Regions from separate parts of the Brenneria tiliae genome, predicted to be linked through region 1. Evidence: predicted binding sites of a transcription regulator. Region 1 holds the regulator's gene; the other holds the start of a gene.
What was found. Region 1 encodes PhoB, which activates phosphate uptake and scavenging genes when phosphate is short. Its sites were predicted from a motif close to CTGTCATAAAACTGNCNNAT; they were not measured.
Positions count from the first base shown of each region.

Region 1 (3,424 bases):
GAGCGCCTCTACCGTCGGCGGACTGCCCGGCGCCAAATCCACCAGATAAACCGATTTCCGGCTGCTTAATTCATCAAAGCTCAGCGGGATGGGGGAGCCGCTGTAGTAAATGGGCGCGCTTTTCGTCACCCGCTGCGGGCGGTGAATATGGCCGAGGGCGATATAGTCCGCCGGCGGAAAAGCCTGCGCCGGAAACGCATCCAGCGTACCGATATAGATATCGCGCACGGAATCGGAGGCGGTGACGCCGACGGTGGTCAGGTGCCCGGTGGCGATGATGGGCAGCGGCAGCCCCAGAATATCGCGCTGCCGGCAGGCCGACTGGTAACACTGCCGGTAATGCGTGGTGATGGCGTCCAGCAGGGCCTGCTGTTTTTCATCGCCGGATTGCCCGGCCCGGCTGGCGATCAGATCGCGCGGGCGTAAAAAAGGGATGGCGCACAGCAGGGCGCCGGGCTGATTCCGGCGGTTTTCCAGCACCAGCACCTGTTTGTCGACGTCGCCGTCGACGCTGGCGATAACCCGGGTATTGAGGCAGGCCAGCAGATCCCGCGATTCGTTCAGCGTGGCGACGGAATCATGGTTGCCTCCCAGCACCACCAGCCGGCAGCCGGTGCGCTGCATATCGACCACGAAACGGTAGTACATTTCCCGCGCATAGCTCGGCGGCGAACCGTTATCAAAGATATCCCCTGCTACTATTACCGCATCCGCCTGCTGCTGTTCGACCTGTTCCAGCAGCCAGTGCAGAAAAGCCTGATGTTCGGCCGCCCGGCTTTTGGTGTAAAAATACTGTCCCAGATGCCAGTCGGCGGTGTGGATAATACGCATGGAACTCCCTGAACGGCATGTAATCGCAATGCGGTTGATTATAAACAGCCATCGGGGCACTGTCGTGGCGAAAACCGAAAGTTTGGAAAGCGGCTCGAAAATGCGTCGGGCCGTTATTGTGCGAGGTTGAAAAAATCCTTTTAATAAATCTGTCACAAAACTGACGCATAATGCCTTCCGCATGCAACGGCGACGATGATTAATGGCAGGATTAATGATGGCTAGACGCATATTGGTCGTGGAAGATGAAGCACCGATTCGGGAAATGGTATGCTTCGTACTGGAGCAGAATGGTTATCAGCCGGTCGAGGCCGAAGATTATGACAGCGCGGTAACGCAACTGTCGGAGCCTTTTCCAGAGCTGGTGCTGCTGGACTGGATGCTGCCGGGCGGTTCGGGCCTGCAGTTTATCAAGCATATGAAACGCGAGGCGCTTACCCGCGATATCCCGGTTATGATGCTGACCGCGCGCGGCGAGGAAGAGGACCGCGTGCGTGGGCTGGAAGTCGGCGCGGATGATTACATTACCAAGCCGTTTTCCCCCAAGGAGCTGGTGGCGCGAATTAAGGCGGTGATGCGCCGCATTTCGCCGATGGCGGTTGAAGAGGTGATTGAAATGCGCGGATTGAGCCTCGATCCCTCCTCCCACCGGGTGACGACGGAAGAACTCGCGCTGGATATGGGGCCCACGGAATTTAAACTGCTGCACTTCTTTATGACGCACCCTGAGCGGGTTTACAGCCGCGAGCAGTTGCTGAATCATGTGTGGGGCACTAACGTTTATGTGGAAGATCGTACCGTTGATGTGCATATCCGCCGGCTGCGCAAGGCGTTGGAAACCAGCGGGCATGACAAAATGGTGCAGACCGTTCGGGGAACGGGGTATCGTTTTTCAACGCGTTATTGAAGGTTGCCGTAGCGGAGAAACATTAACGTGCTAGAACCTCTCTCATGGAAAAGGCTGGCGCTGGAGTTGGCTTTTTTTTGTCTGCCCGCGCTATTACTGGGATTGATCTTCGGCTATCTGCCCTGGTTTCTGTTAGCCGCCGTTCTGGCGGCGCTGTGCTGGAATTTTTATAACCAGCTTAAACTCTCCTATTGGCTGTGGGTCGATCGCAGCATGACCCCGCCGCCCGGCCGCTGGAGCTGGGAACCGCTGTTCTACGGTCTTTATCAGATGCAACTGCGCAACCGGCGGCGGCGGCGCGAGCTGGCGCTGTTGATTAAGCGTTTTCGCAGCGGCGCCGAATCCTTGCCGGATGCGCTGGTGATCACCACCGAAGAGGGCGCCATTTTCTGGTGTAATCATCTGGCGCAACACCTGCTCAGCTTCCGCTGGCCGGAAGATAACGGGCAGAATATCCTCAACCTGCTGCGTTATCCCGAATTCGCCGACTATATGAAAAGGCGGGATTTCAGCCGTCCGCTGACGCTGCAGCTGAATAACGCCCACCACGTCGAATTCCGCGTGATGCCCTATTCGGAAGGGCAACTGCTGATGGTGGCGCGCGATATTACGCAGATGCACCAGTTGGAAGGCGCCAGACGCAACTTTTTCGCCAATGTGAGTCATGAGCTGCGCACCCCGCTGACGGTATTGCAGGGCTATCTGGAGATGATGCAGGATGAAACGCTGGATAACGCCCTGCGCAACAAGGCGCTGAATACCATGCAGGAGCAAACGCGGCGTATGGACGGACTGGTAAAACAGCTGCTGACGTTATCGCGTATCGAAGCGGCGGCGGCGATCGATCTCAACGAGAAGGTGGATATGCCGCTGATGCTGCGCGTCTTGCAGCGTGAAGCCCAGGCGCTGAGCCAGGATCGCCACGAGCTGGTTTTTCGGGTGAATGAGCAACTGCAGATTTTCGGCAACGAAGAACAGTTGCGCAGCGCGGTTTCCAATCTGGTCTACAACGCCGTTAACCATACGCCGACGGGCACGCGTATTGAGGTTTGCTGGCAGAAAACGCCGCAGGGCGCGCAGTTTCAGGTGAGCGACAACGGGCCTGGGATCGCCGGTGAACATCTGCCGCGCCTGACGGAGCGCTTTTATCGCGTCGATAAGGCGCGTTCGCGGCAGACCGGCGGCAGCGGATTAGGGCTGGCGATCGTCAAACACGCGCTCAGCCACCATGATTCCCGGCTGGAGATCCTCAGTGAGCAGGGGGCCGGTTCGCGCTTTGTGTTTACGCTGCCGAATCGGCTGATTGCGCCTGCGTCCGCGGCTGAAAATACCGTGAAACCCTTAGCCTGACGGCGGCGGACGCCATTGCTTAACCTTGAGACGGGGGGGAGGCATAAACTTGAAATTTACTCAATCACGGTGAAAATTCTTCAATTGCCCGCGAATCGGGCGCGTGGCAGCATACGGTAAATTTAGACGTCCAGATGTCTGAATGGTTGCCGTCGGTGACTATCACGCAGGCTGCCCATTATTCCACTATTTCGCCGCCGTCGCCCATCGGGGCGCGGGCCGGCAACCAGGAGCGACCATGGCTAAAACACTTCCCCCATTCCGCGCCGACGTCGTCGGCAGTTTGCTGCGTCCGGCGGCGATCAAGCAGGCCCGCCTGCAGTATCAGTCCGGCGA
Region 1 is NZ_JAKPCB010000089.1:13,520-16,943, reverse strand. It holds gene sbcD (exonuclease subunit SbcD) at 1-831, opposite strand, end outside; gene phoB (phosphate response regulator transcription factor PhoB) at 1,049-1,738, shown strand; gene phoR (phosphate regulon sensor histidine kinase PhoR) at 1,766-3,088, shown strand; gene MFP24_RS04045 (cobalamin-independent methionine synthase II family protein) at 3,327-3,424, shown strand, end outside.

Region 2 (3,424 bases), on a different contig from region 1:
GTTTAACCACCACCCGGGATTCGACAAAGGTGAACAGTAATCCGAGCAGCAGCGGTAAGGCACCGGCTGCCAGCAATAGCGACCAGTGACTTTTATACTTTCCGTGTCCGGGAATCATCCACATCTCCTTGTTTGGGCGGATCTAATGCTTTGGATGAGGATACGTGAGCCGACGACGGTAGCATACCTGCGGAGCCAGTCAAAAATGCTTTTTTTATGTTTAAATTCTGACGTGATGGGAATAAGTCACTGCTGTGGAAAGCGTTTTTCCCAGGGCCGCGGCGATTGGATATGGAAAACCATGAGTTTCTATTTTGGGCTGTAACCGAGCGCCTGAGCGCAGGCCCAGGCCGAACTCCAGGCCCACTGAAAATTGTAGCCGCCGAGCCAGCCGGTGACGTCAACCACTTCCCCGATAAAATAGAGTCCCGGCGCTTTATTGGCTTCCATGGTTTTTGACGACAGCTCCCGGGTATCCACGCCGCCCAACGTGACTTCCGCCGTCCGGTAGCCTTCCGTGCCGTTGGGCTGTACCCGCCATTGGCTGATGTTTTTCTCGATTTGTAATTGCCGGGCGGCGTTCAGCTGTTTCAGCGTGACATCCGGCAATTGCCCCAGCGTTTGCAGACATTCGACCAGCCGTTTGGGGAGCCATTGCGACAGGGTATTTTTCAGACTTTGATTGGGATGAGCCAGCCGTTCATCATTAATCAGCGCCGCCACATCCTGATTGGGCAGCAAATTAATGGTTACCCACTCGCCCGCCTGCCAATAGCTGGAGAGCTGAAGCACCGCCGGACCGGAAAGCCCCCGATGGGTAAACAGGATGTTTTCCCGGAACGTCACGCCATTTTCCGCGGTTATCACCGCCGGTACGGAGACGCCGGATAGCGTCTGCAGGTGTTCCAGCAACGGTTTATGCAGGGTAAAAGGCACCAGCGCGGCCCGCGTCGGCAAGACGTTTAACCCGAACTGCCGGGCGATTTGATAACCGAACGGCGTCGCTCCCAGGCCAGGCATGGACAGGCCGCCGCTGGCAATCACCAGCGCCGGGCTGTGCAGCGCCGCGCCGTTGGCCAATTGCAATATGAAAGTATCGCCCGTTTTTTCCACCGTAGTTACTTCACTGCGCAAACGTATCGTGACGTTGGCCTGTTCGCACTCCTTGACCAGCATATCGACGATCTGCTGGGCCGAGTCATCGCAAAACAGCTGGCCGAGGGTTTTCTCGTGATAGGCGATATGGTGGCTATTCACCAGGCTGATAAAGTCCCACTGGGTATAGCGCGCCAGGGCGGATTTACAGAAGTGGGGATTTTGGGACAGATAAGCCGCGGGTTCGACGTACAGATTGGTAAAGTTGCAGCGCCCGCCGCCGGACATCAGAATTTTACGCCCGGGCTTTTTGCCGTTGTCGAGCAGCAGAACGCGCAATCCCCGCTGCCCCGCCTGCGCGGCACAGAACAACCCCGCCGCGCCGGCGCCGATAATGACAACGTCAAACTGTTCCACCATGATCTCTCCGGTTATGGGGCCTGGGCGTCGCTGCCCCGAGATGAATGCCTGCAACCTGCGGGCGGCAAATTGTAGTGTCCGTTTCCGCCGGATACCAGCGTAACAATTTGCGTGTTTTGGTAAAAATGTATAATTTGTTGATTTTTATATATTAAGTGAATATATCGCCATAATTCATTACCCCCTAAGTCAAAAAAAAGTCATATTTCCCTTTTCCCCGCCCCCGCTTGTCGCAGATAATGCGCCGCGTTCATGACCACTAAATGGCCTAACGCTTATGCTACATTTATTTGCCGGACTGGATTACTACACCGGCCTGATGTTGATACTGGCTCTGTTGTTTGTATTGTTTTATGAAGCCATCAATGGCTTCCACGATACAGCCAATGCCGTCGCTACCGTTATTTATACCCGCGCCATGCGCGCGCAGTTCGCCGTCGTCATGGCGGGCGTGTTTAACTTTTTCGGCGTGCTGCTGGGGGGCTTGAGCGTTGCTTACGCCATTGTCCACCTGCTTCCCACGGATTTATTGCTGAATGTCAGTTCGGCTCACGGTCTGGCGATGGTCTTTTCCATGCTGCTGGCCGCCATTATCTGGAATCTCGGGACCTGGTATTTCGGGCTCCCGGCCTCAAGTTCGCACACCTTGATCGGCGCCATCATCGGTATCGGTTTAACCAATGCCCTGCTGACCGATACCTCCGTGGTGGATGCGCTCAATGTTCCCAAGATGATCGCTATTTTCCTGTCGTTAATTTTATCGCCGATTGTGGGGATGATTATCGCCGGTCTGATGGTCTTCTTGTTGCGCCGTTTCTGGAGCAACAGTAAAAAACGCAAGCGCGTACACCTCACGCCGAGCGATCGCGAGAAGCAGGACGGCAAACGCAAACCGCCGTTCTGGACGCGCACCGCGCTGATTTTATCCGCCATCGGGGTAAGTTTTTCACACGGCGCGAATGACGGTCAGAAAGGCATCGGTCTTATCATGCTGGTGCTGATTGGCGTGGCGCCCGCCGGGTTTATCGTCAATATGAACGCTTCCGGCTATGACATCAGCCGTACCCGCGACTCCGTTATCAACCTGCAGGAATATTATCAGCAGCACGGTCCGGCGCTGGCGCATGTTATCGATCTGTCGCCGCCGTTGATTCCGTCACCGGAAAAAACCATTCCGCTAAATGACAATGGCGCGGTCGAGTTCTACTGCGATAGCTCCCGCGTGATGATCGCCATCGAGCAGACTCAGGGCCTGTTGAGCAATCTGAAAAGCTACGAGCAGCTGGATGCGGACGATCGCGGCAAGGTTCGCCGGTTGCTGATGTGTATCGCCGATACCATGGATCGGATTATCAAGCTGCCGGAAACGCCGTCCGACGACAAACGCTATCTGAGCAACCTGCGTAAAGACCTGTTGCAGACTATCGAGTACGCGCCGATTTGGATCATCATCGCCGTCGCCCTCGCGCTTTCACTGGGTACGATGGTGGGCTGGAAACGGGTAGCGACCACCATTGGCGAGAAAATCGGCAAGAGAGGAATGACCTATGCGCAGGGCGTTTCGGCGCAGGTCACCGCGGCCCTGTCGATTGGCGTCGCCAGTTATACCGGGATGCCGGTTTCCACCACTCACGTGTTGTCCTCGGCGGTCGCCGGGACGATGATCGTCGATGGCGGCGGCGTGCAGAGTAAAACGGTGAAAAATATCCTGCTGGCCTGGGTGCTGACGCTGCCGGTATCGCTGCTGCTGTCCGGCACCCTGTACTGGCTGGCATTAAAACTTATTTAGCGCTAAGTTTTTCTGCCGTCATAAAATATAAAAAAGGCGATGCTTAAACGGATCGCCTTTTTATTTTAAGTGCCTGTTCATTATTTCAATACCAGATCAGCATCGCCACCAAACTGATAA
Region 2 is NZ_JAKPCB010000092.1:40,363-43,786, forward strand. It holds gene MFP24_RS06355 (EAL domain-containing protein) at 1-118, opposite strand, end outside; gene MFP24_RS06360 (BaiN/RdsA family NAD(P)/FAD-dependent oxidoreductase) at 310-1,512, opposite strand; gene pitA (inorganic phosphate transporter PitA) at 1,793-3,304, shown strand; gene uspB (universal stress protein UspB) at 3,390-3,424, opposite strand, start outside.
Region 2: the regulator PhoB is predicted to act here: its motif matches at 1,702-1,721, upstream of pitA (inorganic phosphate transporter PitA).